Regions from separate parts of the Hoeflea ulvae genome, predicted to be linked through region 3. Evidence: predicted binding sites of a transcription regulator. Region 3 holds the regulator's gene; each other region holds the start of a gene.
The links. The regulator PhoB, encoded in region 3, activates phosphate uptake and scavenging genes when phosphate is short. The targets are predictions, from matches to a motif close to TGTCATNNANCTGTCAT.
Positions count from the first base shown of each region.

Region 1: a site for PhoB is predicted at 4,196-4,212, ahead of ugpB (sn-glycerol-3-phosphate ABC transporter substrate-binding protein UgpB). Genes of this name have one in related genera too.
Region 2: a site for PhoB is predicted at 4,990-5,006, ahead of OEG82_RS20145 (esterase-like activity of phytase family protein). Genes of this name have one in related genera too.
Region 4: a site for PhoB is predicted at 5,185-5,201, ahead of phnC (phosphonate ABC transporter ATP-binding protein). Genes of this name have one in related genera too.

Region 1 is NZ_JAOVZQ010000001.1:1,844,130-1,851,850, reverse strand. Features, by position in the region: gene OEG82_RS08625 (sn-glycerol-3-phosphate import ATP-binding protein UgpC) at 1-1,004, opposite strand, end outside; gene ugpE (sn-glycerol-3-phosphate ABC transporter permease UgpE) at 1,011-1,847, opposite strand; gene ugpA (sn-glycerol-3-phosphate ABC transporter permease UgpA) at 1,856-2,737, opposite strand; gene ugpB (sn-glycerol-3-phosphate ABC transporter substrate-binding protein UgpB) at 2,799-4,109, opposite strand; gene OEG82_RS08605 (urate hydroxylase PuuD) at 4,401-5,639, shown strand; gene guaD (guanine deaminase) at 5,636-6,931, shown strand; gene uraH (hydroxyisourate hydrolase) at 7,170-7,544, opposite strand; gene OEG82_RS08590 (ureidoglycolate lyase) at 7,559-7,721, opposite strand, start outside.
Region 2 is NZ_JAOVZQ010000001.1:4,220,574-4,228,294, reverse strand. Features, by position in the region: gene OEG82_RS20165 (aldehyde dehydrogenase family protein) at 1-236, shown strand, start outside; gene OEG82_RS20160 (NAD(P)-dependent oxidoreductase) at 285-1,190, shown strand; gene OEG82_RS20155 (site-2 protease family protein) at 1,316-2,455, shown strand; gene OEG82_RS20150 (cytochrome P450/oxidoreductase) at 2,546-4,852, shown strand; gene OEG82_RS20145 (esterase-like activity of phytase family protein) at 5,063-7,246, shown strand; gene OEG82_RS20140 (ABC transporter substrate-binding protein) at 7,304-7,721, opposite strand, start outside.
Region 3 is NZ_JAOVZQ010000001.1:1,028,620-1,036,340, reverse strand. Features, by position in the region: gene OEG82_RS04915 (efflux RND transporter periplasmic adaptor subunit) at 1-722, opposite strand, end outside; gene OEG82_RS04910 (Hsp33 family molecular chaperone) at 807-1,799, opposite strand; gene argF (ornithine carbamoyltransferase) at 1,912-2,835, opposite strand; gene OEG82_RS04900 (aspartate aminotransferase family protein) at 2,850-4,037, opposite strand; gene OEG82_RS04895 (GcrA family cell cycle regulator) at 4,517-5,041, shown strand; gene phoB (phosphate regulon transcriptional regulator PhoB) at 5,204-5,887, opposite strand; gene phoU (phosphate signaling complex protein PhoU) at 5,916-6,638, opposite strand; gene pstB (phosphate ABC transporter ATP-binding protein PstB) at 6,685-7,500, opposite strand; gene pstA (phosphate ABC transporter permease PstA) at 7,570-7,721, opposite strand, start outside.
Region 4 is NZ_JAOVZQ010000001.1:3,461,605-3,469,325, forward strand. Features, by position in the region: gene OEG82_RS16440 (DUF1045 domain-containing protein) at 1-691, opposite strand, end outside; gene phnE (phosphonate ABC transporter, permease protein PhnE) at 691-2,223, opposite strand; gene phnE (phosphonate ABC transporter, permease protein PhnE) at 2,220-3,185, opposite strand; gene phnD (phosphonate ABC transporter substrate-binding protein) at 3,260-4,171, opposite strand; gene phnC (phosphonate ABC transporter ATP-binding protein) at 4,228-5,109, opposite strand; cobalamin riboswitch at 5,290-5,470, shown strand; gene bluB (5,6-dimethylbenzimidazole synthase) at 5,522-6,202, shown strand; gene OEG82_RS16470 (DapH/DapD/GlmU-related protein) at 6,199-6,813, opposite strand; gene phnL (phosphonate C-P lyase system protein PhnL) at 6,810-7,517, opposite strand; gene phnK (phosphonate C-P lyase system protein PhnK) at 7,522-7,721, opposite strand, start outside.

The sequences.
Region 1 (7,721 bases), 820 kb from region 3:
CCGGTTGCGTCAAAGGCGAGAATGCGCGCCGGATCGATTGCCAGACCGATGCGGGTGCCATCGGCGGGGAGATTCGTCTCGCCGTCAATGCGGACCACCAGCTTGTCGCCCGCGGCGGTGACGCCGTGCACCAGCGTTTCCGCACCCAGCGGCTCGCAGAAGGCGACATCGAAATCGATCAGGCCGGCGCCGGGGGCAACCAGATCGATATGTTCGGGCCTTATGCCGATGACCGCGCCGGGATCAAGCGGGGCGGCGCCTGGCCGGATGTCATGGCTGATCACATTCATCGGCGGTGAGCCAATGAAGCCGGCGACAAACAAAGTGGCCGGATTGGCATAGACGTCCAGCGGCGCGCCAACCTGTTCGGCAACACCGGCATTCATGACGATCATGCGGTCGGCCAAGGTCATCGCCTCGACCTGGTCGTGGGTGACATACATTGCTGTCACGCCAAGTTTGCGTTGCAACGCCTTGATCTCCAGACGCATCTGCACGCGCAGCTTGGCGTCGAGATTGGAAAGCGGTTCGTCAAACAGGAAGACGGCAGGCTTGCGGACAATGGCGCGGCCCATGGCGACGCGCTGGCGCTGGCCGCCGGAGAGTGCCCTGGGCTTGCGATCGAGATAGGGCTCGAGTTCGAGCATGCGTGCGGCCTCATTGACCCGCGCAAGTATCTCGGCTTTCGGCACATTGGCGATCTTGAGGCCATAGGCCATGTTGTCGAAGACGCTCATATGCGGATAGAGCGCATAGTTCTGGAACACCATGGCGATGTCGCGCTCGCGCGGTTCCAGATCGTTGACGACGCGGTCGCCGATATGGATCTCGCCCGAGGTGATGGTTTCAAGTCCGGCAACCATGCGCAGCAGCGTGGACTTGCCGCAGCCCGAAGGGCCGACGATGACGATGAATTCGCCATCATGGATCTCGGCGTCGATGCCGTGAATGACCTCGGTGCGTCCGTAGCTTTTCTTGATCGCTTCAAGTTTGATTTCAGCCATTTGAATTCATTTCTCGCTTTCGACCAAGCCCTTGACGAAGAGTTTCTGCATGCCGATGACCACCAGAACCGGCGGCAGCATGGCCAGCATGGCGGTTGCCATGATCACCGGCCATTCGACGGTCTGGTCGCCGGTCGGCAGCATCTGCTTGATGCCCATGATCACGGTGTTCATCGAGGGATCGGTGGTGATCAGCAATGGCCAGAGATACTGGTTCCAGCCATAGATGAACAGGATGACGAAGAGGGCTGCGATATTGGTGCGCGACATCGGCAGCAGGATATCGAAGAAAAAGCGGATCGGGCCGGCGCCGTCGACGCGGGCGGCCTCGGTCAGCTCGTCGGGAATGGTCATGAACAATTGCCGGAACAGGAAGGTCGCGGTCGCCGAAGCGATCAGGGGCAGGATCAGGCCGGTGTAGGAGTTGAGCAGACCGAGGCTGGCGACCACCTCATAGGTCGGCACGATGCGGACCTCGACCGGGAGCATCAGCGTCATGAAGATCAGCCAGAAGAACAGCATCCGGAAGCGGAACTTGAAATAGACGATGGCATAGGCCGACAGCAGCGAGATGATGATCTTGCCGATGGTGATGCCGAGCGCCATGACCAGCGAGTTGAGCAGCATCTGCCACACGGGTGCTACGCCACCGGTCAGCAGCGCCTCGAGATAGTTGTCGAAGAAATGCGGCCCGGGCAGCAGCGGCATCGGCGGCCGGATCAGATCTTCCTGGGTGACGGTGGAGGCAACGAAGGCGATCCAGATCGGAAAGCAGATCACCGCAATGCCGATGATCAGCCCGGCATGGGTGAGCCAGGTTCCGATCCCGCGTTTTTCGACCATGCCGCTCATCAGTAGTGCACCCGTCTTTCAATGAAGCGGAACTGGACCACCGTGAGGATGCCGACCAGCACCAGCAGAACCACCGATTGCGCCGCCGAAGATCCGAGATCCTGTCCGACAAAGCCGTCAGCAAAGACCTTGTAGACAAGGATAGTGGTGGATTGCTGAGGTCCGCCTTGCGTGATGGTGTGGATCACGCCGAACGTGTCGAAGAAGGCGTAGATGACATTGACCACCAGCAGGAAGAATGTCGTCGGTGACAGCAGCGGAAAGATGATGGTCCAGAACCGGCGGGCAAAGCTGGCGCCGTCGATCGCCGCGGCCTCGATGACACTTTTCGGGATCGCCTGCAGGCCGGCGAGAAAGAACAGGAAATTGTAGCTGATCTGCTTCCAGGCCGAGGCCGCCACCACCAGCGCCATGGCCTGGCCGCCATCGAGCGTGTGGTTCCAGGTGTAGCCGAGCTGGGCCAGCATCCAGGCGATGATGCCGGTGAAGGGATTGAACATGAACAGCCACAGCACCCCGGCAATGGCCGGCGCGACCGCATAGGGCCAGATCAGCAGGGTCCGGTAAGCGCTCGAGCCCTTGATGACGCGATCGGCCAGCACCGCCAGCCACAGGGCAAACGACATTGAGGACACGGTCACCAGCACGGAGAAGACCGCGGTGGTGAGGAAGGATTCGCGATAATAGCGGTTGCCGAAGAGATATTCGAAATTGCCAAGTCCGACGAACTGGGTCTTGAGCCCGAAGGGATCGGGGATGAAGGCGGACTGGTAGATCGCCTGGCCTGCCGGCCAGAAGAAGAACACGAAGGTGACAAGCAACTGCGGCGCGACCAGCAGATAGGGCAGCCAGCGGTTGTTAAAGACGACGCGTTTTTCCATGGATCACCAACCGGGAAGAGAAAACCGGCGGAGCCGCAAGGGCGCCGCCGGATCAGTGCAGTTAGCGGTTGGCCTGCTCGAAGCGACGCAGCAATTCGTCACCGCGGGAGACGGCCGAGTCGAGCGCGTCCTTGGCGGATTTCGCGCCGTTCCAGACACCTTCGAGTTCCTCATCGATGATGCCGCGGATCTGGTCGAAATTGCCCAGGCGCAGTCCCTTGGAGTTGCCGGTCGGCTCCTTGCCGGTCATCTGGATGATCGAGATGTCGGTGCCGGGGTTCTCGTCGTAGAAGCCGGAGGCCTTGGTGGCTTCATAGGCCGCCATGGTGATCGGCAGGTAACCGGTGTCCTGATGCCATTTGGCCTGGATGTCGGAGCTCGACAGGAAGTTGAAGAAGGCGGCGACGCCCTTGTACTCTTCCGAAGTCTGGCCTTCCATCACCCACAGGGATGCACCACCGATGATGGTGTTTTGCGGGGCGCCTTCGACATCGCTCCAGTAGGGCAGCGGCCGGATGGCGAAGTCGAACGTGGCTTCGTTCTTCACACCGGCATAGCCGGCCGAGGATTCGGTGAACAAAGCGCATTCACCGGCGCGGAACGGTGCGCCGCCTTCGTTGCGACGGCCCGAATAGATGAACTTGCCGTCCTTGGCCCACTGGCCGAGCGTGTCGATGTGCTTGACCTGAACGTCGCCGTTGAAGCTCAGCTCGGTGTCAACGCCGGCAAAACCGTTCTCTTTCGAAGCAAAGGGAACATTGTGGTAGGCGGAGAGGTTTTCGAGATGAACCCAGCTCTGCCACGCGGTGGTCAGCGGGCACTTGTTGCCCGATTCCTTCAGTGCATCGAGCGCGGTTCCGACCTGCTCCCAGGTCGACAGATCCATCTCCGGATCAAGACCGGCTGCCGTCAAGGCGTCCTTGTTGACGTAGAGAACCGGTGTGGACGAGTTGTAGGGCAGCGACAGCATCTGGCCTTCGGTGGTGGTGTAGTAACCGGCCACGGCTGCAAGATAGACCGATTGGTCGAACGGCAGGCCTGATTCGGCCATGACTTCATAGACCGGCTTGATGGCGCCCTTGGCGCCCATCATGGTGGCGGTGCCGACTTCGAACACCTGCAGAACGTCAGGCTGTTCGCCGGCGCGGAATGCGGCGATGCCGGCATTGAGCGTTTCGGAGTAGTTGCCCTTGTTGGTGGCGACCACGACATAGTCGGACTGGGACGCGTTGAACTTGGAGACCTGCTCGTCGAGAAGCTCTCCCAGGCGTCCGGTCATTGCATGCCAGAAATCGATCTGGGTGGCGGCGCTGGCTGGCGCAACGCCCGACATCAGTGCGGCGACGACGCCGGCGGCGATAAACTTTTTCATGTAAACTCCTCCCAAAGTGGGAAACGCGTGGAAACGAACGTAACCCGAAAGGGAAACGTAACCGCAGCGGTTCTAGCGCGCAATTGAAAACAGCTATGTGACAGTGGCTGTGGAAAACGAACCTCAGACGAACTTCCTGATATCTCCGGGCAATCAGGTCGATTATCAGGGAAAACCGGGAACTGATTAAATTCGCGCGGCGCCAAACCGGGCTTTTCATTCAGCTCCGCATTGCGCATCATGTGCACTGCAAAATAAACACCAAGTGCGAGGGCGCCGATGTCCGATTTTCTGTACGAGTACCCAGTCTTTTGGGAATGGATCAGTTTTGCCGTGCGCTGGCTGCATGTGATCACGGCCATCGCCTGGATCGGATCATCGTTTTATTTTATCGCGCTCGATCTCGGCCTGGTTCAGCGGCCGGGCCTGCCGGTGGGCGCTTACGGCGAAGAATGGCAGGTCCATGGCGGCGGTTTCTATCATATCCAGAAATACCTGGTGGCGCCGCCGAACCTGCCCGAGCACCTGACCTGGTTCAAATGGGAGAGCTATGTCACCTGGCTGTCGGGTTTCGCCATGCTGTGCGTGGTTTATTATGCCGGTGCCGAGCTCTACCTGATCGACGTCAATGTGCTGGATGTCAGCGCGCCGGTCGCAATCGGCATTTCGGTGGCCTCGATCGTGTTCGGCTGGATCATCTATGATCTCTTGTGCAAATCGCCGATCGGGCAGAACACCACCGGGCTGATGCTGGTGCTGTTTGCGGTGCTGGTGGCGATGGCCTGGGGCTATACGCAGGTGTTCACCGGCCGGGCGGCGCTTTTGCACCTGGGCGCGTTCACCGCGACCATCATGAGCGCCAATGTGGCGATGATCATCATCCCCAACCAGAAGATCGTGGTGGCGGATCTCAAGGCGGGCCGCACGCCGGACCCGAAATATGGCCGGATTGCCAAGCAGCGCTCGCTGCACAACAACTATCTCACTCTGCCGGTGATCTTCCTGATGTTGTCCAACCATTATCCGCTGGCATTCGCCACGCAGTGGAACTGGCTGATCGCAGCGCTGGTGTTCCTGATGGGCGTCACCATCCGCCACTGGTTCAACACCGTGCATGCGCGCAAGGGCAAGCCGCACTGGACCTGGGCTGCGACCGTGGCGCTGTTCATCGCCGTGATCTGGCTGTCGAGCCTGCCGCGCACCGACGAGGTGATCGAGGAAGCCTCGCTGGCACCGGTCCAGCAGCGCTTTGTCGACAATGTCCATTTCGAAGCGGTGAGCGAAACCATCATGGGGCGCTGCTCGATGTGCCATGCAGCCGAGCCGTTCTGGGACGGGATTGCCCATGCGCCCAAGGATGTAAGGCTCGAGACGGCCTCCGACATCGCCCGTCACGCCCGCGACATCTATCTGCAGGCCGGACGCAGCCATGCCATGCCGCCAGGCAACATCACCTATGTCGAGCCGGAAGAACGCGCGCTGTTCGTCGCCTGGTATGAATCAACAATTGCCGGCGGAAACACTCAATGACAGCCAGACTTCTGCGCGGACGCACGCTCAGCTTCAGATCGAGGCCGCAAGCGCGGGACGACCATGCCAGCTATGTCTACGAGGAAGACGGCGCGGTACTCGTCGAAAACGGGCGGATCTCGGCCTCCGGCGCCTATGGCGACGTGATGGCCAGGGCCCCCGCCGGCATCGAGATCATCGACCACCGGCCCTTTCTCCTGATGGCCGGGTTCATCGATCCGCATATTCATTTCCCGCAGATGCAGGTGACGGCGAGCTATGCGGCCAATCTGCTGGAGTGGCTCAACACCTATACCTTTGTCGAGGAACAGCGCTTTGCCGACGCGGCGCATTCCGCCCGCTTTGCCTCCCTGTTCTTCGATGAACTGCTGCGCCATGGCACCACCACGGCCGCGGCCTATTGTTCGGTGCACAAGGGCTCGGCCGACGCCTATTTCGCCGAGGCCAGCCGCCGCAACCTGCTGATGGTCGGCGGCAAGGTGATGATGGACCGCAATGCTCCGCCAGCGCTTACCGACACGCCGCAATCGAGCTATGACGACACCAAGGCGGTGATCGCGGACTGGCATGGCAAGGCCCGCAATCATGTGGCCATCACGCCGCGTTTCGCCATCACCTCGACGCCCGAACAGCTCGAAGCAGCTGGCACGCTGGCGCGCGAGCATCCGGATCTGCTGATCCAGACGCATCTGTCGGAAAACGACGCCGAGATCGCCTATACGCTGGAGCTCTACCCCGAGGCGCTGGACTATACCGATGTCTATGCGCGGCACGGGCTGCTGACCGACAGGATGCTGCTCGGCCACGCCATCCATCTGTCCGACCGGGAAATGGCGGCAATCGCGGAAGCCGGATCGGTTGCGGTGCACTGCCCGACCTCGAACCTGTTTCTCGGCTCAGGCCTGTTCGATCTCAAGCGGATCAGGCAACATGGCATACGCACCGCCATTGCCACAGATATCGGCGGCGGCTCAAGCTACTCGCTGCTGCGCACACTGGATGAGGCCTACAAGATCCAGCAATTGCGCGGTCACCGCGTGCCGCCGATCGAAAGTTACTGGCAAGCCACCCTCGGCAATGCCGAGGCGCTGGGGCTTTCCGACCGGATCGGCACGCTGGAGCCGGGAACCGATGCCGACATCATCGCGCTGGACGCCGGTGCGACGCCGGCAATGCGGATCAGGATGGAAACGGTGGGGACGCTGGAAGAGGAGCTGTTCCTGCTGCAAACCCTGGGCGACGACCGTTCGGTGCGCCAGGTCTATGTCGCCGGAGAAGCGGTTCAGGACTGAGGCGGCGAATAATTTTCGCGCTGTCACATTATTGTCTTAACCCTTCGTTAAGACTGTTCCTGCAAGCTGTGTATCAGCAGTGGTCTTTTCGAGGATCACTTATAAGTCGCGTGAGCACGGATGTACTGCCACGCGGCTTTCGCTTTTTCCGGACCGGACAAAGTTCCGCCCCCTCCCCGAGACAGCTCACCTTGACGTCCCGCCCGGCGGCGGGACCGGACGATGTGCTGCCCCTGCGTCAGCTGCCGCGATAGGTCGAATAGCCATAGGGCGAGATCAGCAGCGGCACGTGGTAATGGGCACCGATATCGGCAATGCCGAAGCGGATCGGGATCGTGTCGAGAAAGGCAGGTTCCGGCAAAGGATCACCCGCGTAGCGCAGATAGTCGCCTGCGTGAAACACCAGCTCATAGACGCCGGCAGCAAGTTCGGAACCCGACAGCAGCGGGGCATCGACGCGGCCGTCGGCATTGGTGTGGACGGTCTTGACCAGATGATGGGTCACCCCCTCGATGCGCATCAGTTCGATCGCCATTCCGGCGGCCGGGCAGCCACGGGCGGTGTCGAGTACATGGGTGGTCAGGCGTCCGGTGCCAAGCGGTTGAGCGGACATGGGCGTCTCCTTGGTCAGGTTGGGTCCATGATCATGTAAGCCTGATCATAGCTGAATTCTTCCAGATTGCTGCCGTCGCCTTCCCGGTCCATCACCAGAAAGTCGCTTGGCGCTCCCACCGCGATCAGCGGGTGGTGCCAGACATTGCGGGCATATTGAACCCCGACATGGCCGGCA
Region 2 (7,721 bases), 3.2 Mb from region 3:
TCGAGATCGCCAATGACACGGTCTATGGCCTCGCAGCCTATGTGCAATCGGGCGAACTCGAGCATGCGCGCAGGATTGCGCGGCAGCTGCGCGCCGGGCAGGTGCATATCAATTCGCCCGACTGGGACCTGTTCGCGCCGTTCGGCGGCTACAAGCAGTCCGGCAATGGCCGGGAATATGCCGACTGGGGCATGCGCGATTATCTCGAAACCAAGGCGCTGATCGGCCACGGCTAGAGGTCAGCGCATCCCATCTTCTATTTCTGAACAATCTGGAGCAACACCATGCGTTATGGGTTCATCGGCCTGGGCAATCTGGGCGGGCATCTGGCGGCCAACCTGTTGAAACACGGTTTCGAGGTCTCGGTCACCGATATCGACCCCGCGCTCGGCAAGCGTCATCTCGACATGGGCAAGGGCTGCGTCTGGGCCGAGAACCCGGCGGAGTTGGCGCGGGACTGCGACGCGATCATCACCTGCCTGCCGTCGCCGGCGGTGTCTGAAAAGGTGCTCACCGAAATGCTGACCACGGCGAAGCCCGGCACGACCTGGATCGAGATGTCGACGCTCGGTCGCGACGACATCCTGCGGCTGGCCACGGTGGCCTCGGCCAAGGGCGTTGAAACCATGGAGGCGCCGGTGACCGGCGGCGTGCATCTGGCAGCCCAAGGCAAGATCACCGTGCTCGCCGGGGGCGAGGCGCATCTGTTTGACAGGCATCGCAAGGCTTTTGAAGCCATGGGCGACAAGATCTTTCACATGGGTCCGCTCGGCTCGGCGTCGATCATCAAGGTGATCACCAACATGCTGGCCTTCATCCACCTGGTGGCCGATGGCGAAGCCTTGATGCTGGCCAAGCGCGGCGGACTGGATCTGAAGACCGCCCGGGAAGCGATCGCCGCGAGTTCAGGCTCGAGTTTCGTGCACGAGACCGAAGGCCAGCTCATCTTGAACGGCAGTTATGACGTGGCCTTCAACATGGATCTGGCGCTCAAGGATCTTGGTTTCGCGATGAATTTCGGCCGCGAATTCGGGGTGCCGATGGACCTCGCCGGGCTGACGGCCCAGACATTCGTGCGCGGCAAGGCGGCCTATGGTGGGGAGGCGCAGTCGACCCAGATCGTCAAGCTGCTGGAGGACGCGCTCGGGACCGATCTGCGCGCGCCGGGCTTTCCGTCAAGGCTTGAATAGGCGCGCATGGCACCGCAGATAAAAGCGGGATCATGGCTGCCGGGGTGCAGGACTGACATCGATCAATACAGCTGCCCGCATCCTGATGCATGATCATCCGGCAAGGTCTGCGTGCAGGAGATGTCATGTTCAAGAATGCTGTCCAACTTTTCGAGATCTTCGGCTTCAAGCTCAGGGTTGACCCGAGCTGGCTGCTGATTGCGGCGCTGATCGTCTGGAGCCTGTCGACGTCCTATTTTCCCGAGGCGGTTCCGGGCGAAACCCGCACGCTCTACACGGTGCTCGGCATCATCGCGATGCTCGGCATGTTCTTGTCGCTGATTCTGCATGAGCTGTCGCACTCGCTGGTGGCGCGATCCTACGGGCTCAAGGTCGGCGGCATCACGCTGTTCATCTTCGGCGGTGTGGCGGAACTCGAGGAGGAGCCGCACGACCCGAAATCCGAATTCCGCATCGCCGTTGCCGGGCCGCTGATGAGCCTGTTTCTGGCCGCGCTGTTTTACGGCCTGACACGGCTGGCTGCCGATGGGACCGAGATTGGACTGACCGGCGCGGTGTTCGGCTATCTGGCGCTGATCAATCTGGTGCTGGCGGTGTTCAACCTGATCCCGGCCTTTCCGCTGGATGGCGGGCGGATGCTCAGGGCGGTGATCTGGCAGATGACCCGGGATCTGTTGCGCGCCACACGCATCTCCAGCCGCATCGGCTCGGCCTTCGGGCTGTTCCTGATGCTGACCGGGGCATTCGCCATGTTCAGCGGCGGCGGAATTGGCGGTTTCTGGCAGATCCTGATCGGCTTCTTCATTCTCAACGCCTCCAATGGCAGCTACCAGAACCTGCTGATCAAATCCGCCTTGCGCGGCAAGACGGCGCAGAACCTGATGAGCAGCCGGGTCCACACAATTGATCCCGGCGCTTCCATTGCCGAGCTTGTGGACGATGTGATGCTGCGCCAGGGCGTGAGCTTCGTACCGGTGGTCTCGGGCGAACGGCTGCTCGGCTATGTCGACACTGCCGGGGCGCAATCGATCGACCGGAGCGAGTGGGGCATGCGGCGGGTGGCCGATATTCTGGTGCCGGCAAGCCCCGAAAACACCGCCGCACCCGCTACGCCGCTTGATCAGGTGTTCAAGCGCATCGGCCTGATGCCGCGGCGCAAGCTGATGATCGTCGAGGGGCAAAGGCTGGTGGGCGTGATCTCGCTGTCCGACCTGGTGCATCATCTCGCCCTTGAGCAGGAAATCGGCACCAGTCTTCGCGGGTAGGGCGCAGCCGCATATCTCCACCGTTTGCTTTGCAAATCAGGGGTGAATATGCGGTATTACGGCTCTATGCACCGGGTGGAGGAACTGGCGATGACGGATGACAAGGCGATGGGCTGCCCGGCGCATGCAGGGGCGGGCGGATGTCCGGTGTCGCCGCAGGCCGCTGCATTCGATCCCTTTGCGCCTGCCTATCTGGCCAATCCGGCGGAGGCGCTGAAATGGTCGCGCGAGCAGGAGCCGGTGTTTTACAGCCCGCAACTGGGATACTGGGTGGTCAGCCGCTATGATGACGTCAAGGCGGTGTTTCGCGACAATGTCACCTTCTCCCCGTCAATTGCGCTGGAGCGAGTGGTGCCGCCAAGTGCGGTAGCGATCGAGACGCTCAAACGCTACAATTACGCCATGAACCGGACCCTGGTGAACGAGGACGAACCGGCGCATATGGAGCGGCGGCGGGCGCTGATGGATCACTTTCTGCCGGCCAATCTCGCAGAACACGAGGACATGATCCGCAGGCTCACCCGCGAAAAGGTCGATGCCTTCATCGACAGCGGCCGGGCCGATCTGGTCGAGGCGATGTTTTGGGAAATACCGCTGACCGTGGCGCTGCATTTTCTCGGCGTGCCGAAGGAGGACATGGAGACGCTCAAGGAGTTTTCGGTCGCCCATACCGTCAACACCTGGGGCAAGCCGACACCGGACGAGCAACTCAAGGTCGCCGATACGGTCGGCCGTTTCTGGCAATTTTCGGGACAGGTGCTCGACCGGATGCGCCGGCAACCCGACGGTACCGGCTGGATGCACTACGCCATCCGCAAGAATGCCGAAATCCCCGACATCGTCACCGATTCCTATCTGCACTCGATGATGATGGCGATCATCGTCGCCGGACATGAAACCACGTCGCTGGCCAGCGCCAATGCGCTCAAGCTGCTGTTGTCCAACCGGCTTGTCTGGGACCGGATCTGCAAGGACCCGGCGCTGATCCCCAATGCCGTGGAGGAGTGCCTGCGGCTTGATGGTTCGGTGGTGGCCTGGCGCCGGCAGGCGACGCGGGAATGCGAGATTTCCGGTGTCACTATCCCGAAGGACGCCAAATTGTTGATTGTCAGCGCCTCGGCCAATCACGACCCGCGGCATTTCGAGAATGGCGATTTTCTCGATATCTATCGCGACAGCGCTGTCGAACACCTGACCTTCGGCTATGGCAGCCATCAATGCATGGGCAAGAATTTCGCCCGGCTGGAGATGCGGATCTTCATCGAGGAGCTGGCCCGGCGGCTGCCGCATATGCGGCTGGTCGAGGATCAGCAATACGATTACCTCCCCAGCCTGGCGTTTCACGGGCCGGACAAGCTTTTTGTCGAGTGGGACCCGGCCAGCAATCCGGAACGCGCCGACGCGTCGCTTGCAGCCTCCAGCATTTCATTCCCGGTCGGCGCGCCGTCGAGCAAGGAAATCGCCCGCAGCGTCCGCATTGCGGCCATTGAGGATGCCGCCCAGGGGATCAAGCTGCTGAGGCTTGAAGACCCGGACGGGTTGCCGCTGCCGGCCTGGACGCCGGGCGCCCATATCGATCTGGTACTCGGTGACTTTACCCGCAAATATTCGCTGTGCGGTGACCCGTCGGCATCGAATTACACGGTTGCGGTGTTGCGCGAGGCGGAGGGGCGTGGCGGCTCCGCGTTCGTCCACACCCGGCTGGCGCCGGGCATGGTCGTGCGGATGCGTGGCCCGAAGAATTATTTCCGGCTTGGGGACGCGGCCGATCAGCATGTGCTGATTGCTGGCGGGATCGGCATCACGCCGATCGTGGCGATGGCTGACCGGCTCAAGGCGCTGGGGCGCAATTACGTGGTGCATTACGCCGGCCGCGCGCGCGACCATATGGCCTTTGTCGACCGCCTCGTTGCCGACCACGGCGCCAGCCTCGTGCTGCATGTCTCAAGCGAAGGCAGACGCGCCGATCTGGCATCGATCATCGCGTCTGCCAGCGAGGGCGCGAGGATCCATGCCTGCGGTCCTCAGCGCATGCTTGATGAGCTCGGGCGTCTGTGTGCGGATCTGCCCGAGGGGCGCTACACCTGCGAGGCCTTCAGCAGCGATGAAGGTCTCGCGCAAGCTGACGACACCGGTTTCGCCGTGGAACTCGCGGATTCCGACCTGACACTGTCGGTTGCCGCCGGGCAGACGCTGCTTCAGGCCGTGCGCGCCGCCGGGATTGATGTGCCGAGCGATTGCGAGGAAGGCCTGTGCGGCAGTTGCGAGGTGCGGGTGCTCGATGGTGAAATCGACCACCGCGACAAGGTGTTGTCGTCAGCCGAAAGGGCGCAGGGCGACCGGATGATGGCTTGCTGCTCGCGCAGTGCCGGCGCAAGGTTGCGGCTGGCGCTGTGAGCGGCGGCGGTGCTGCTCGAGGTGCAGGCCTCCGAGTTGCCGATCGCAGATGATCAGGCCGCCAAGGCCGCGGGACGGGAAGCCTGCGGCGAATCCATGACTGCCGGGTATTCTGGAGGTGGCGGTCTTCATCAAACCGTCATCCAGCCGTCATGATGCTGCAATCATGCCTGTGCCACATCCGGGAAATCACAACCGGGAGATTGCCACATGACACGATTGCTCAGCTTCACCTCTGCTCTTGCCCTGATTGCAGCCTCGGCCTCCGCTGCCGAGATGAATTTCAACCGGGTCGCATCCTTCGCCACGCCGCTCAACATGGCAGCGGGCGAGGACCAGGATCGCGAAACCTCGTCCGAGATCATTGCCGCGACCGAAGACGGCATGCGGCTGGTCTATACCGACAGCCCGCTGGGCGTGGTCGGTCTCGTCGACATTTCCGATATTGCCGCGCCAAAACCGCTGGGCAATGTCGCTCTGGGCGGTGAACCGACATCGGCGGCAATCATCGGCACCAATGCCTTCGTTGCCGTCAACACGTCTGAAGATTACGTGGCCGTCGGTGGCAAGCTGGTGACGGTGGACATCGACACCAAAGCGGTGACCGCGGAGTGCGATCTGGGCGGACAGCCCGATTCGATCGCCAAGGCCAAAGACGGTTCGTTTCTGGTGATCGCCATCGAGAATGAACGCGATGAAGACCTCAATGACGGCGCCCTGCCGCAGATGCCGGCCGGTCAGGTGGCGATGATCGACGTCAGGGATGGTGCTGTCGATTGCGGCAGCCTGCGGTTTACCGATGTGACCGGGCTCGCCGAGACCGGAGCGGACGATCCGGAGCCGGAATTTGTCGACGTCAATGGTCTCGGCGAAACCGTCGTGACGCTGCAGGAAAACAACCACCTGGTGGTGATCGGCCGCGACGGCAAGGTGATCTCGCACTTCTCCGCAGGTGCGGTGACGCTTGAAAATGCCGACCTGACCGATGAACGCGGCGCGTTGAATTTCAGCGAGACGCAAGCCGACCGCAAGCGCGAGCCCGACGCGGTGAAATGGATCGACGACGATCACTTCGCCACGGCCAATGAAGGCGATTATGAAGGCGGATCGCGCGGCTGGACCATCTTCAACAAGGACGGCAGCGTGGTTTACGACTCCGGCATGTCGTTGGAATATGCCATCGTTGAAGCCGGTCATTACCCGGACAAGCGCTCCGACGCCAAGGGTGCCGAGCCGGAATCGATCGAGGTCGGCAACTTCAACGGCACGCCCTATGTGTTCGTCGGCGCCGAACGGGCTTCCATCATCGGTGTCTATGACGTCAGCGACCTCGCCACCCCGGTTCTGACGCAATTGCTGCCGTCGGGCATTGCGCCTGAGGGACTTGTTGCTGTGCCGTCGCGCAATCTGCTGGTTTCGGCCAATGAAGCCGACCTGATCGAAGACGGCGGCGTGCGCAGCCATGTCATGGTCTATGAGCAGCAGGAAGCGCCTGCCGCCTATCCGCAGATCACCTCGCAAGGGGCTGACAGCCTCATCGGCTGGGGCGCCCTGTCGGGTCTCGAATCCGATCCGGACAAGACCGGCACGCTCTACGCCATCAATGACAGTTTCTACGGCTATCAGCCGCGGATATTCACCATCGACGCGACACAGACGCCCGCTCGCATTGTCTCCGCACTCGACATCACCCGCGGCGGCGCTCCGGCGCAGAAGCTCGACATCGAAGGCGTGACGCTGGATGGCAAGGGCGGCTTCTGGCTGGCGTCCGAAGGCCGCAGCGACCGGCTGATCCCGCATGCGCTCTACAACGTCAATGCCAAGGGCGTGATCAAGAAGGAAATCCCGCTGCCGGCCGAATTGCAGGCACAGGAAATCCGCTTCGGTTTCGAAGGCATTGCCCGTGATGGCGATGTGCTGTGGATGCCGGTCCAGCGGTCCTGGAAGGATGACGCCAAAGGCGAAGTCAAGCTCGTCTCCTACAATGTCGAGAGCGAGGAATGGGGTGCCGTGCGCTACGCGCTCGATGCCCCCGCCGACAAGGGCTGGGTCGGCCTGTCCGACATCGCGTTCCATGGCGAATATGCCTATATCCTCGAACGCGACAACCAGATCGGTGAGAAAGCCGCGATCAAGAAGATCTACCGCGTCGCCATGAGCCAGCTGGTTCCCGCGGCCCTGGGGGGTGACCTGCCGCTGGTTGAAAAGGAAGAAGTGCGCGATCTGCTGCCTGACCTGAAATCGCTCAATGGCTATGTGGTCGACAAGGTCGAAGGCCTGGCCATCGATGCTAACGGCAAGGCCTATGTGGTGACGGACAATGACGGTGTTGACGACAGCTCCGGCGAAACCCTGTTCTTCACGGTGGACGGGCTGGCGGTCGTCTCGAACTGATCCAGGACTTGCAGCGAACAACAGGGCCGGACGGGAAACCCCGTCCGGCCCTGTGCTTTAAGGGGTGGGCGGGGTCACGGATTTGCGCCATTGCGATAAAAACCGCGCCCGCTTGGCCCGGTCGAGCGACACCAGCAGCGCCGGAGACAGAGGAATGGGCCGAAGTGCGGGTTCCCCGTCCTCGCCCAGCTGCGCCAGCGCCGCCGGACCGCTCAGCGGTGTGAGCAGCCGGGTCTCGCCGTCAAGGATTGCGCGTCCCTGCGGTGACAGGGCGAGTTCCAGAAAAGCGCGCGCGGCGGTGGCGTCGCGGGCCTCCCGCGGGATGTATCCGGCGCGCGTCAGCACCAGCGTGTAATCGGTGGGCAGGATGACGCCGATGCGCGGATCCTTTTCCGCGCGCGACAGCGCATAGGAGCCCAATACATTGTAGCCGATAAAGGCGCGGCCATCGGCCACCCGGTCAATCACCGATGAG
Region 3 (7,721 bases):
CATTCCAGCCGCTCGGCATTTGCCTCCTGCTGGGTGCGCTGCGCCTCGGCGATCAGGATATTGCTGCGGCGCTGGCCAGAAGCCTGTTCGCGCTGTGACAGGATAAGCCGCCGCGCATCGACTTCCTTGTCGGTCAGGGCGCCGGAATCGGCCAGCGACAAGGCCCGTTCGAGATCGGCGCGGCCCAGCTCCAGCTGCGCGTCGGCCGCCTCCAGCTGCTCGCGCTCCGCAGCCAGCCGCGCGTCGATCTCGGCGATGGCCGCGCGGACGGAGGCAAGATTGGTGCGGGCTTCGAGCAAGGCGCCTTCATAGGCAAAGGCATCAACACGCAGCAACACCGTGCCCTTGGCGACGCGGCGGCCGGCGACCAGATCAGGATGGATCTCGACCACGTCGCCGCTGACTGCGGTGCGCAGTTCGACATCGCGGCCGGCATCGACCTGGCCGTAAAGCCGGATCTCGGGGCGATTGTCAGCGCGCGCGGCGGGCATGGTGTCGACGGTGTAGACCAGAGGCGTGAACGCGCGCGGCGTCCGCTCCGGCCTGGATGCGGCCATGCGCTCCATGACCACCCACCCGCCGGCGAGAACCAGCGCCATCAGCGCAAATTGCGCCACAGGCCGCAAGAACCGGAAACGGGCTGACCCGGCTTTCTTCGCATCCCCACCAGCTGGCAGGGTCGCGCGCGTCTCTGTCCTTTCGGACAGGGGCCTGTCGAGCATGGATCTCCTCCGTTATCGTTCAACAGGTAACGCAATGCCCCAACATGGCAAATTAAAGTTTTGTCATGTTAGGGCAAAGCTGGCTCACCCGCCAAACTCGGCCGGATCGAACTTGTAGGCTGTCGAGCAGAACTCGCACTGCACCGTGATTTCGCCATCCTCAACGCTGTCGGAGATTTCCTCGGCGGAAAAGCCGCTGAGAACCTCGCCCAGCCGCTCGCGCGAGCAGCTGCACCGGTCGAACACCTTAACAGGCGGATAGACCTTGGCGCCGCGTTCATGAAACAGCCGGTAGAGCAGGCGTTCGGCGCCGACTTCCGGATCGGTCAGTTCACCGGGCTGCACGGTGCCGACAAGCGCCTTGGCCTCGGCCCAGCCGTCATCATCATTGTGGAACGGTTCCTCAATGCCCTCGGGCGCATCGCCGCCGGGAAGGTCGGGCTGGCGCATCCGCTCGGGTGACTGCGGCAGGAACTGCACGACGATGCCGCCGGCGCGCCAGCTCTGGCGCGGGTTGCCGTCGCTGTCGCGGTCAAACAGTTCCCCCACGGCCAGCCGCACGAGCGTCGGGATCTGCTCGGACTGGCGGAAATAGGTCTCCGCCATGGCTTCCAGCGTTTCGCCCTTCATTTCGACAATGCCCTGATAGCGCTGCATGTACTCGCCCTGGTCGATGGTGAAGGCGAGCACCCCGGTGCCGAGCAACTCGGCAGGGCTGGTCATCCCCGCGGCCTGGGCTGCGGCAAGGCGCTCTTCGTCAAAACGGGCGTAGGCTCGCAGGTTTCCCGGCGTGGTGAAGTCCGCCACGAGAAGATCCACGGGGCCATCGCCCTTGGTCTGGACAATCAGCTTGCCCTCGAATTTGAGCGAGGTCCCGAGCAGCACCGTCAGCGCGATGGCTTCGGCAAGCAGCCGCGCCACGGGCTCCGGATAGGAATGCCGCGCAAGGATTGCATCGATCATCGGTCCAAGCTGCACGGTGCGTCCGCGCACATCCAGACCGTCCACATCGAAGGGCAGAACACTGTCGTCTCCGGCGAAGCCAGGCTCGCCGAGGGTTTGGATATCGGTTTCCATCATCATTCCCGATTGTTGAGCGTGTTGCGTCCTGCCCTGATTGTCCAGGCATGATCCGCGTTCACATTACAAACGGCGCATATAGGTACTGTCCGGCAAAAGCGCCAGAGGGCTAAAGGACGCCCATGCACCAGCGCATCACCGCCTTTTGCGCATGAAGCCGGTTTTCGGCTTCGTCAAACACCACCGATTGCGGTCCATCCATCACCCCGTCGGTGACCTCCTCGCCACGATGGGCCGGCAGGCAATGCATGAACAAAGCGTCCGGATTGGCTTTCGCCATCAGGCTCTCATTGACCTGATAGGGCAGGAAGACATTGTGGCCGCGGGCCTTGTGTTCCTGGTTCATCGACACCCAGGTGTCGGTGATGACGCAGTCGGCGCCCTTGATGGCACGCTCCGGATCGGCGCTAAGGTCGATCTCGGCACCGAGCTTGCGGGCATAGTCGACATATCGTGCATCGGGCTCGGAACCTGCCGGTGTGGCAATCTGCATCCGGTAGCCGAACTGGCCGGCGCCCTCGATCAGCGAATGAAGCACATTGTTGCCGTCACCGGTCCAGGCCAGGGTCTTGCCTTTCACCGGGCCGCGATGCTCCTCGAAGGTGAGAATATCGGCCATGATCTGGCAGGGATGGGTGTCATCGGTCAGCGCGTTGATCACCGGTACGGTGGCGTGCTCGGCCAGTTCCAGCATGCGCGAATGGTCAAGCGTGCGGATCATGATCATGTCGACATAGCGCGACAGCACCTTGGCGGTGTCGGCAATGGTCTCGGCGCGGCCCAGCTGCATCTCTGTGCCCGAGAGAAACAGGGTCTCGCCGCCGAGCTGGCGCATGCCGACATCGAACGACACCCGGGTGCGGGTCGAGGGCTTTTCGAAGATCATCGCCAGCATCTTGCCGGCGAGCGGGCGATCGCTCTCAGCGTCTGCCTTGGCGGCGCGCGCCGCATCAAGCATGGCGCGCAGATCGGCCGCGCTGACAGCGGAGAGGTCAAGAAAGTGGCGGGTTCCGTCGGATTTGGTCTGCGTCATGGGATCCAGTCCGGTTAAGGGGATTTGTGAGACAGCATGTCGAGCGCCGCCTCTATTCTGGAAAGGGCTTCTCGGGCCTCTTCGGCGGTCACGATCAGGGGCGGCAGCAAGCGGACGACATTGTCGCCGGCGGGCACGCCGAGCAGGTTTTCGTTGCGCATGGCCATCACCAGATCGGCATTGGATTTGGCGCACTGGATGCCGAGCAGCAGGCCTGTTCCGCGCACGTCCTTGATCAGATCCGGATAGCGGTCCTTGAGCGAGGCCAGTCCCTGCCGCAACAGCAGCGCAATGTCGTTGACATGCGGGAGAAAACCCTCGTCGAGGATGACATCGAGCACGGCGTTGCCGACCGCCATGGCGAGCGGATTGCCGCCATAGGTGGTGCCATGGGTGCCAAAGGTCATGCCGTCGGCGGCCTCGGCGGTGGCCAGGCAGGCGCCGAACGGGAAACCGCCGCCGATGCCCTTGGCAATCGCCATGATGTCGGGCTCGATCCCGGCCCATTCATGGGCGAACAGCTTGCCGGTGCGTCCGACACCGGACTGGACCTCGTCCAGAACCAGCAGGATCCCCTGTTCGTCGCAGAGCTCGCGCAGCGCCCGCAGGGTCTCGCTCGACAGCGGGCGGACACCGCCCTCGCCCTGCACCGGCTCGACAAGAATGGCTGCGGTGTGTTCGGTGACGGCCGCCTTGACGGCGTCGAGATCATCAAACGGCACCTGATCGAAACCCTCGACCTTCGGGCCGAAGCCCTCAAGATACTTGGCCTGGCCGCCGGCGGCGATGGTTGCCAGTGTGCGACCATGAAACGCGCCTTCCATGGTGATGATGCGGTAGCGCTCCGGCTGGCCGTTGACATAGAAATGTCGGCGCGCGGTCTTGATGGCGCATTCGAGTGCTTCCGCGCCTGAATTGGTGAAGAACACCTTGTCGGCGAAGGTCACCCGGGTGAGCCGTTCGGCCATGCGGGTCTGGCCAGGAATTTCGTGGACATTGGAGAGATGCCACAGCTTGTCGGCCTGCGCCTTCAGCGCTTCGACAAGATGCGGGTGAGTATGGCCGAGCGAATTGACGGCGATGCCTGCGGCAAAATCGAGATAGCGCTCACCGGTATCTGTCTCCAGCCAGACGCCATGCCCGCGTTCGAACACCAGCGGAACCCGGTTGTACGTATCATAAAGCGGCTTGACATCAGCCATGGCGCTCATCTCCCATTGGACACCGGGCATCGGTGCTTTGACCGACGCTTGGCGGAGGTTGTTGCGTTCCGCCCAGTCACCCAGTGCCGGAAAACCAAAAATGCCGCCCATTCCGGGGCGGCGTGGGCACTATTTACATTTCGGTCTGGACTGTCAATGAGCCGGGGCTCCGCCCCCGCAACACCCGCCGCGTTCTGCATCATACCATGGCCCGGGCCGATTGCGCGGCGGCTTGAGAAGCGTGGCAAGGCCGGGGGACTTGCTTTTTCGGTAAGTTGGGGAAAACCGCAAAAAGGAATCACCATGATTCGCCTGACTCTTGTCATAAAGTCATGCGACCACTAAGTTGAAAACATGAATTAGACGTTCGCGGCGGACCCTATTCACCTCACAGCAACCGAGCGTATGAGCTCCGGACATCCGGAGCTGCGGTGAGGGATTCTGCCATCCCGGAACACGGGATATACGGAGACCAAGGCATGAACTGGACTGATGAACGGGTTGAGAGACTCAAGAAACTCTGGGCAGACGGGCTGAGCGCCAGTCAGATCGCGGCACAGCTTGGCGGCGTCAGCCGCAATGCGGTGATCGGCAAGGTGCACCGCCTCAACCTTCCCGGCCGGGCCAAAAGCGGTGGTCAGTCGGCAGTGCGCACCAAGCGCACAACCGCAGCACCGCGCGCACCGAATTACGCCGGACGCACGGCCACACAGACAACCCGCACCGTCAGCCGCTCAAGCGGTGGCGCGGCCCTGAAGGAAGAGCTTGACGTCGTCGCCGTGGAAGATGTCGACACACGGCCGATCGACGATGTCGTGGTGCCGATCTCGCGTCGCCTGACGCTGATCGAACTTTCCGAGCGGACCTGCAAATGGCCGCTCGGCGATCCGTTGCAGGACGGCTTTCACTTTTGCGGCAATGATTCCGGTGAAGCGTCGCCCTATTGCGGCTACCACGCCAAGCTGGCGTTCCAGCCTTCCAGCGAGCGCAAGCGCGCCCGCTGAACCGCGCTGTATCGAGGATTTGCAAAGCCCGGATCGCATCGATCCGGGCTTTGTACGTTTGGGGACCGGTGACGCCAGCGATCAGACCCGCTGACGCGGAGATCACGGCTGGCGCAAGATGCCGGCCGCGCTGGTGATACCATCATCGGCTGACGCCTTGCGTCAGGCCTCGATCGAATAGCCGGCGCCGCGCACGGTGCGGATGGTGTCGCGCATGCCCGACAGATTGACCGCCTTGCGCAACCGGCCGACATGGACATCGACCGTGCGTTCGTCGACATAGACATCATGGCCCCAGACGCCATCGAGCAGTTGCGCCCGCGAATAGACCCGGCCCGGCGAGCTCATCAGATATTCCAGAAGCTTGAACTCGGTCGGCCCCAGCTTGACGTCACGGCCGCGACGGCGCACCCGGTGGGTTTCGCGGTCCAGCTCGATGTCACCGACCTTGAGCTGCGTCGAGATGCTTTCGGGCCGCGCCCGGCGCAGCATGGCCCGGACCCGGGCCAGCAATTCGGGGGTGGAGAACGGCTTGACGACGAAATCGTCGGCGCCGGTTGCAAGTCCGCGGACCCGTTCGCTTTCCTCGCCGCGGGCGGTCAGCATGATGATCGGCAGGCGTTCGGTTTCAGGCCGGGCGCGCAAACGCCGGCACAGTTCGATGCCGGAAATCCCCGGCAGCATCCAGTCCAGGATCAGGAGATCCGGCACCCGTTCCTGCAGCCGGATTTCAGCTTCGTCACCGCGCAAGACGGTATCAACCTCATACCCTTCGGATTCCAGATTGTAGCGAAGCAGCACCGAGAGTGCTTCCTCGTCCTCGACAACGGTAATGCGTGGGCTCATGGCCATGATCAGCTTACTCCCCGCAGTATCACGACGCGCCCGGACCGGGCGCGATCATGCTGGCGGTGTCATCGTCCTTGGGACGGTCAGCGGACAGCTGCTCGCCGGTGGCAACATAATAGACCGTTTCGGCAATGTTGGTGGCGTGATCGCCGATCCGCTCGATGTTCTTGGCGCAGAACAGCAGATGGGTGCAGGCGGTGATGTTGCGCGGATCTTCCATCATGTAGGTCAGCAATTCGCGAAACAGCGAAGTGTAGATGGCGTCGATTTCCTCGTCACGCTCGCGGATGCTGTGCGCAAGTTCCGGCGAGCGGGTGGCAAAGGCATCAAGCACTTCCTTGAGCTGGGTCAGCGCCAGTTCGGCCAGGTGCTCGAGCCCGCGCACCAGCTTGCGCGGCTGCGCCATGGTGTGGACCGCGATCACCCGCTTGGCGATGTTCTTGCCGAGATCGCCGACGCGCTCGAGATCGGAGGCGATGCGGATCGAGCCGATGATTTCGCGCAGATCCGACGCCATCGGCTGGCGCTTGGCGATGATCAGGACTGCCTTGTCGTAGATCTCGCGCTCCCCCTCATCCAGCAGCAGGTCTTCGGAGATGACCCGTTGCGCCGACGCCGTGTCGGCATTGACCAGCGCCGCGACTGCGTCTGCGACCATGCGCTCGGCGATGCCGCCCATTTCCGACAAGCGGCGCACAAGGAAGCGGAGTTCGTCATCATAGGCTGTGACGGTGTGAGCTTCGGGCATTGTGTGATCCTTCAATCCTGTATTCGTGACATGCGCGGCAGTCGCCTTAGCCGAAGCGGCCGGTGATGTAATCCTGGGTCAGCTTGGTGTCCGGATTGGTGAACATCTTGTCGGTCGGGCCTTCCTCGACAAGTTTGCCGAGGTGGAACATGGCCGTGCGTTGCGACACACGGGCTGCCTGCTGCATGGAATGGGTGACGATGACGATGGTGTAGTTTTCGCGCAATTCATCGATCAGCTCCTCGACCTTGGCCGTGGCGATCGGGTCGAGCGCCGAGCAGGGCTCGTCCATCAGGATCACTTCGGGGCTGACGGCGATGGCGCGGGCGATGCAAAGCCGCTGCTGCTGGCCGCCCGACAGGCCGGTTCCCGGCTCATGCAGGCGGTCCTTGACCTCGTTGAACAGGCCGGCCTTGATCAGGCTGCGCTCGACGATCTCGTCCATCTCGGCGCGGGTGGTGACCTGGCCATGAATGCGCGGACCATAGACGACATTTTCATAGATCGATTTGGGGAACGGATTGGGCTTTTGAAACACCATGCCGACGCGGGCGCGCAGTTCGACGACATCGATCATCGGGGCATAGATGTTCTCGCCATCGAATGTGATCTCGCCGGTGATGCGGCAGATGTCGATGGTGTCGTTCATCCGGTTGAGGCAGCGCAGGAATGTCGACTTGCCGCAGCCCGACGGGCCGATCAGCGCGGTCACGCTGTTCTTGCGGACCTCGAGATTGACGTCGAACAGCGCCTGTTTCTCACCGTAGTAGACGCAGACATCGGTGCCGCGCATCTTGATCTCGAACTGGTCAACCGCTGCGGTGACCGCTCTTTCCGTAGCCGCTTCCGACATGATGTTCATCTCCGTCTTCCCTTCAACAATTTCAGTATACTCAGGGCTTGGTCGTTTGTGCGATTGCATCTTTGGCATCTACCAGCGGCGTTCAAAGCGGCGGCGCAGCAGAATGGCTATGGCGTTCATGATCAGGAGAAACACCAGCAGCACAATGATGGCGCCCGATGCCCGCTCGACAAAGGCCGGATCGCCGCGCTGGGTCCAGTTGTAGACCTGGACCGGAAGCG
Region 4 (7,721 bases), 2.4 Mb from region 3:
ATGGGCCCGACACCAGCGGTGTCCGGCTGTGAAACTCAAAGGGCGCGCCCGGTTCGGGCTCGACAAACAGCGACAGAGCGCTGACCGGAACCGGCCGGGACAGGATCGGGGCAAAATGCGCTTCCGCCGCCGCTTTCACGCGAAAAATGTCGGTCGCGGCCAGGCGTGTGGTCAGGGTCATGTGAAAGCGGAAACGGTCAAACACGTAAGGGTAGCCCCAGCGCAGCAGGTTCTTCAGCTCGACCGAGGACAGCGAATCGGGATTGCGCCGCTCGATGTCGCGCTCCGACAAGGGCGCGCGCAACGGCTCGAAGGCCTCGACGACGGAATTGGCAAAAAGGTTGAGCTCAGCAACCGGACCGCCCGGCACAAGGGCCAGGAACCCGTCGAGATTGCCGACAACCAGCGACGGGATCTCGAAGGCCGCGGCCGTGTCCGCAAAGACCTCGAGCGCATCAATCAGATCCGCCTCGCTCATGCCTTTGGCCAGTCGAAACGGTGCTTTCAGCGTCGCGTGGAAACCGTAGCGCCGAGCCGGACCGGTGATCGACGCCAGTTCGCCCGCTCCCACGCCGCCGAGGTCCGGGTGATCGACCGCCCTGCCGGTGGCCACATCGCGCCCGATCCAGCTGGCGCCCAGATCCGCGAGCACTTCGCCGGGACCGGGAGAAAAATAGAATGCATAGCGCATCAAGCCTGTCCCCTGCCGATCAGCAACCCGCGCAGGCGCGCGGATATCGTGTCAAAAACATACACCACCACCAGGATCAGCAGCACCATATAGGCAACATTTTCCCAGTCCGCATTGGTGCGCATCGCCTCCCACAATTTGAGGCCGATGCCGCCGGCGCCAACCGCCCCGATGATCGTCGCCGAGCGGGTGTTTGATTCCCAGAAATACAGCGACTGGCTGACAAACACAGGCAAAACCTGTGGCACCACGCCAAAACGCTGCACCAGAACCGGATTAGCACCCAGGGAGCGTACACCCTCACGTTGCTTCTCGTCGATATTCTCCAGCGCCTCGGAATAGAGTTTTCCCAGCGTTCCGGTGTCGGTGAAGAAAATGGCGGAAATACCGGCCAGCGGCCCCGGCCCGAAGGCGCGGGTGAAAAACAGCGCCCAGATCAGCATGTCGACCGAGCGCAGGAAGTCAAACAGCCGCTTGGTCACCTGGTTGGTCAGGAAACTCGGCGTGATGTTGCGCGCCGCCATGAAGGACAGCGGAAAGGCGATCGCGGTGGCAAACAGGGTGCCGACAAAGGCCATGACGATTGTCTGCCCCAGCTTGATGAACACATCGGCATGCTGCCATTCGGCATTGTAGAGAAAATTGTCGACGGCCAGTGACAGATTCGATTGCCCGGATTTGATCCGCTCGCCCCAGAGGATCGCCGCCATGACATCGCCAAAGCCGCGGTTCCAGAAGGCTGACGAGGGGTCGAAGACAAAATTCTCCCAGCCCAAAAAGCGCTGCCGGATCTTGACCTCGTCATCTTCGACTTCGACCCGGCCATCAAGGCCGAAACTGGCGATGATCTTTTCGCCGGGGCGGCGCTGAACCGCCCAGTCAGGCAATTCGCCCTCGGCGCGGACAACACCATCGGATCCAATATTGATGAGAAGACTTTCGCTGCCGCGATTCAGCAGTACCCGGTAGGGCTCAACCGCAACGCTGCCCGAGCCCATGTCGACCACGGCGCGCACCGGCAGTATTTTGCGTTCAGCGCTTGCGACGGCGTCCGGTTGTTGTTCTACCGTCGCACCGCCTGTTGCCGCCCCCGGCGCCATGAAACCGGTGGCCGTGCCCTTGGCTCCGGGAACCAGGAACCCGGAGGCTGCCGGCGTTGATGCAGCGGATGCCGCGGCTCTGGCCTCGGCCTGCACCGTCACTTCCGCAAGGTCTGTTACCAGCCAGTCGGGCTTCGGATCGGAACCGAGCGGCGAAAACCGCGGGAATTCCACATCGAGATAGCCGTCGTGATAGCCTATATCGGGCCGCACTTCATAGGACACCCAGTCCGCCAGATAGCTGCCGGCGATATCCCAGCTGCCGCGCTGCATCACCTGCCCGATGGTAAACAGGTTCCAGGCAAAGACCAGATAGAGACCGACCCCGGCGGCGATCAGAAGCTTGCTGTAACGGGCCAGGCACGACCGGTGGAACACGTCCGGATAGCGCTCGACGATGTCGGCAAGCCGATCTGCGGTCATCGCGGTCATAACAGGGCTCCTTTACGGGCACTGGCGAAGAATTGTTCACCCGCCACGCGTTTGCGCAGCCAGGCGGAAAACTGGTCCACGGCAATGACCGTAGCCAGAAGCAGCAGCACGATGGCGATGATCTTGGCCTCGTGGCCGCGGCTGATCGACAGGCGCAAGGCTTCGCCGATGCCGCCACCGCCAACTGCGCCGATGATGGTCGAGGCGCGCACATTGATTTCCAGCCGCATCAAGGTGTAGCTCAGGAAATTGGGCAGCACCTGCGGCACCATGCCGAAGCGCACCCGCTCGACCCAGTTGCCGCCCACGGCGCGCAAGCCCTCATCCGCCTTCATGTCGGCGTTCTCGACCACCTCGAAGAACATCTTGCCGAGCGAACCGATGGTGTGGATCGCCACGGCGATGATCGCCGGCACCGGCCCCAGCGACAGGATCGCGGCAAAAAAACCGGCAATGACGATTTCGGGGAAGGCGCGCAGGATCTCCAGAAACCGCCGCACGAAGCCACGCAGCCAGCCCCTCGCCGTCAAATTGGCTGCGGCCAGAAAGCACAACAGGAAGCCGAAGACGAAGCCGATGATGGTGGAGACGATGGCGATGTTGATGGTCTCGATCATCTTGTAGACATATTCGGGCACGTAAAGGCTCTCGGTCAGCCAGACCCGGCCGACCGGATAGTCATATTTCAGCGAGCCGTCGTCATAGGGGCTCTTGAGATCGAACATCGCGCGCCAGATCTCCCAGCCGTCGCGCGGGATCAGGTCGCCGAAAAAGTCGAACAGATGCGGCAGCCGGTCCCAGAACTTGCCGGCATTGGTCTCGTTGGCAAACCACAGCGACCCGGCCAGCGCCAGCAGTAGAAGCGCAAGGCCCAGGCCGGTATAGATCCGGCGCTGACGGGCCAGCGCCTGCCAATGCCGTTCGGTCTCGGCAACCATGTGGGAATGTCGCGGCGTGGTCATGGAGAATTCCTGTCTCGACAGGGCAAACCGCGGCCCCTTTGGCAGGAACCGCGGTTGTTCGGTGGGTGTGAAGCTTACGAGCCGATCTTGGCGCGGCGCGCGTCGATGATCGCCTGATAGAAGCTGGCGTCAACTTCGGTGAAGCCCTTGTAGTCGCCGCCCTGGATCGCCGAGAAGCATTCCGGATCGCTTTCCGGCAGGGCCATCATGAAATCCTTGAACTTGGCCTTCATGTCGGTGTCCATCGATGTGCGAACCACGATCGGGCCGTTCGGGATCAGCGGCGACTGCCAGACCTGGACCAGGTCACCCATGTCGACGATACCCTTGTCGACCATCTTCTTCAGATTGCCCGAGGTGTAGCCGTCCTTGAACTCGCCAACGCCGGAAGCCCAGGTGGTGCCGGCATCGAAATTGCCCTTGACCACTTCGAGAACCAGGTTCTCGTGACCGCCGCCGAAGCCGGTTTCACCGAAAAACTCGGCAATCGGCGCACCGATGGCGGCAGGCAGGGTCACCGAGGGAACCAGGTAACCGGAGGTGGAATCCGGATCGGCAAAACCGAGCTTCTTGCCCTTGAGGTCAGCCAGCGTGGTGATGCCCGAATCCTTGCGCGCGACCATGACCGAGTAATAGCCGGTGGCGCCATCGGTCTGGATGGTGGTCAGGATCGGCTCGACCGCCTTGGGGTCCTCGAGATAGACCTTGGCATAGCCCGAAGCGCCGAGCTCCGCATAATCGAGCGTGCCGCCAAGCAGGCCCTGAATCACGCCGTCATAATCGGCAGCCGGAAACAGCGAGACTTTTTCAACGCCGAGAACTTCCGGCAATTTGTCTGACATGCACTGGAAATTGCGCAGCCGGTCGGCTTCGTTTTCGCCACCGATGATACCGATGCGGAAATCCTTGAGGTCTTCGGCAGCGGCCGGCTGGGCGGCAGTGACAGCGGCAATCGAGGCCGCGGCGAGAAGGGCTTTCTTGAACATTGATCTGCTCCTGGTGAGATCCGGCGGGATGCCGGCTGTTTGTCGGGTATGGCCTGTCACGCGGGCAAGGCGACCCCGGCGACTGCAGTATTGGCGCTCAACGCCGGCTGCAGCGGACCGGTGGATTTGGGCCTGACCGGCACCACGGGGCGGTCGGCGGAAATCGATGTCGAGGTGATGCTCTCGGAGATCTCGGTGCCGTCGCCGGAAGCGCCATAGATCATCCGCACGGCGCTGGTGGTGAGCTCCGTCGGCGAGTCGTCAAACACCACCTTGCCGCCGGCCATGCCGATCACCCGCTCGCAATAGGCGCGCGCGGTGTCGAGCGTGTGCAGATTGGTGATCACGGTGATGCCTTCACGCTCGTTGATGTCCCTGAGCGCATCCATAACGATCTGCGCATTGAGCGGGTCGAGCGAGGCGATCGGCTCGTCGGCCAGAACCATCGATGGCGACTGCATCAGCGCTCGCGCTATGGCGACACGCTGCTGCTGTCCGCCCGACAGGGTGCCCGCCATCTGCAATGCGGTCTGGGCAATGCCGAGCCGCTCAAGGGCAGCAAGAGCGCTGGCGCGCTCCTCGATGGTAAAGATATTGAGGATGTTGAGGATCGTCGAGCGGTGGTTAAGGCGGCCAAGCAGCACATTGGTCAGCACATCCAGCCGCGGCACCAGATTGAACTGCTGAAAGATCATGGCGCAGTCGCGCTGCCAGTTGCGCAGGTCCGCGCCGCCGAGCCCGGACACGGTTTTGCCCTCAAATCGGATCTCGCCGCTGCTTGTCGGGGTCAAGCGGTTGATCATCCGAAGCAATGTCGATTTGCCCGCCCCGGACCGACCGATAATACCGACCATCTGCCCTTCCGGGATCGACAACGATACGCAATCAACAGCGATGTTGGCGCCAAAGCGTCGGGTCACGTCGGTCAATTCAAGCATGGACTGGCTCCTCTGGGGTCACGGTTGATCGTGTGACTTTCGAGGACTGGACTAGCCCAGCCATGTGAAGCGGCAATGTCGGTTTGATGTCAGATTTGTTACTCCCCACAAGCCCGCTTCCAAATGGGTCAGCTGCCAGCATTTGTGCCGTTTACGGGCTTGCGCTCCCGTCTCCGCCGTGGCCCTATGCGCAGGTCTGGTGCCCGCTGATGCGGGAGAATCGGGAATTCGGTGAAAATCCGGAACGTGCCCAACGCTGTAAAGGGGATGGTCCGCGCGACAGGCCACTGGGAAAGCCCCGGGAAGGCGCGCCGGCCAGATGATCCGAAGTCAGAAGACCGGCCAGATGTCATAGCCTTTCAGCGCACGGACAGCGCTGCGGGGTGTTCACGGATTGTTGGGGGATCAAACAATGCCGAAGACATCCATGCTGCGTGCAGCAGAGCCGTTTCTGGCGGCTGAACGCGACGCCGTCTACAAGGCCATCTTCACCCGCCGCGATGTGCGCGACCAGTTTCTGCCCGACCCCATACCCGGAGACGTCACCCGACGGTTGCTGAATGCTGCCCACAATGCGCCGTCTGTCGGTTTCATGCAGCCGTGGAATTTCATCACCATACGGGACCAGGCCGTGCGCGAGCGCATCGCCCATGCCTTTGGCAAGGCCAATGACGAAGCCGCCGCAATGTTTCCCGAGCACAAGCGGTCCGAATACGCCGCGCTCAAGCTTGAAGGCATCCGCAAGGCGCCGCTCAACATCTGCGTGACCTGCGACCGCACCCGCGGCGGAAAGATCATTCTGGGCAAGACCCACAATTCCAACATGGATCTCTACAGCACCGTCTGCGCGGTGCAGAACCTGTGGCTCGCCGCGCGTGCCGAGGGCATCGGCATGGGATGGGTAAGCATCTTTCGCGACGCCGATCTCAAATCCATTCTCGGCATTCCGGACCGGATCGAGATCGTCGCCTATCTCTGCCTGGGTTATGTCGACGAGCTCTATGAGCGGCCGGAACTTGAGGTCAAGGGCTGGAACCGCAGACTGTCCCTTGAGGATCTGATTTTCGAGGAGCGCTGGCAGGGCGAACCCTAGCCCTCATACTTCTCGATAAACGCCTCGACCGGCAGCGCGCGGAAATCCTTGAGCGCCGCATGCAGCCGTTCGTGCTCCCAGTCCCACCAGGCCAGCGCGTCAAGCCGGCCGGAGATATCGTCCGAGAAACGCTGCCGGATGGTCCGTGCCGGCACGCCGACGGCAATGGCGAAATCGGCGACGTCTTTTGTGACCACCGCATTGGAGCCGATGATGGCGCCGTTGCCGATGCTCACGCCAGGCATCACCACTGCGCCATGTCCGATCCAGGTGTCGTGGCCGATCGAAATCCCCTGCCCGGCGCGCCAGTCGAAAAATTCGGGGTCGTCGCTCTCGCCGTCGAAATACCAGGATGAGCGGTAGGAAAAATGATGCTGCGAGGCGCGCTGCATCGGATGCATGCTGGCATAGATCCGGACATGGCTGGCGATATTGGCGAACTTGCCGATGGTCGCATAGGCAATCTGGGTGTTCTCGACGCAATAGGAATAATCGCCAATCGTCGAATGCGACACCGTGCTATGGGCGCCGACTTCGGTGTAGCGACCCAGCGTGGACTCCACGATTTTCGCCGTGGGATGCACCAGCGGTGTTTCCGACAGCTTGGTCATGCCGCCGACTTTCCGGCGGCAAATGCCGCTACATCGATGATGTGATCGGCCACTGCATTGCGCACGTCCTGGTCGTGGAAAATGCCCAGCAGTGCTGCGCCATCGGCCTTCTTGCGGGCGATCAGATCGATCACCACTTCGCGGTTGGCGGCGTCCAGCGACGCCGTCGGTTCATCGAGCAGCAGGATCGGGTGATCGGTGATGAAGCCGCGGGCAATGTTGACGCGCTGCTGTTCGCCGCCGGAAAAGGTCGCCGGCGGCAGCGACCAGAGTTTTTCCGGCAGATTCAGTTCGGCAAACAGATCGGCCGCCCGCTGGCGCGCCACCTCGCGCTCGACGCCGCGGATCAACAGCGGTTCCGCCGCCACATCGAGTGCCGACACGCGCGGCACCGCCCGCAAAAACTGGCTGACATAGCCGATGGTGTCGCGCCGGATCTCCAGCACCAGGCGCGGATCGGCGCTGGCGACATCGATGTGACGGCCGTGATGGCTGACCAGGATCTGGCCGCTGTCGGTGCCGTAATTGCCGTAGAGCATCTTCAGGATCGAGCTCTTGCCCACCCCTGACGGGCCGCCAAGCACCGCGCAGGAGCCGGCTGTCAGCGAAAACGACACATTGGCGACAACCGGCAGTTCGACGCCGCCGCGCATATGCATGATGAAGGTTTTTTGAACGTCTGAAGCAACAAGCAGCGTGTTCATGGGGCTAAACCTGCAGGATCGAGGAAACGAGGAGCTGGGTGTAGGGCGCGCGCGGATCATCAAGCACCCGGTCGGTAAGACCGGCCTCGATCACCCTGCCCTCCTTCATCACGATCATCCGGTCCGACAACAGCCGCGCCACCGCCAGATCATGGGTGACGACGACCACGGCAAGACCGAGATCCGAGACCAGCCCGCGCAACA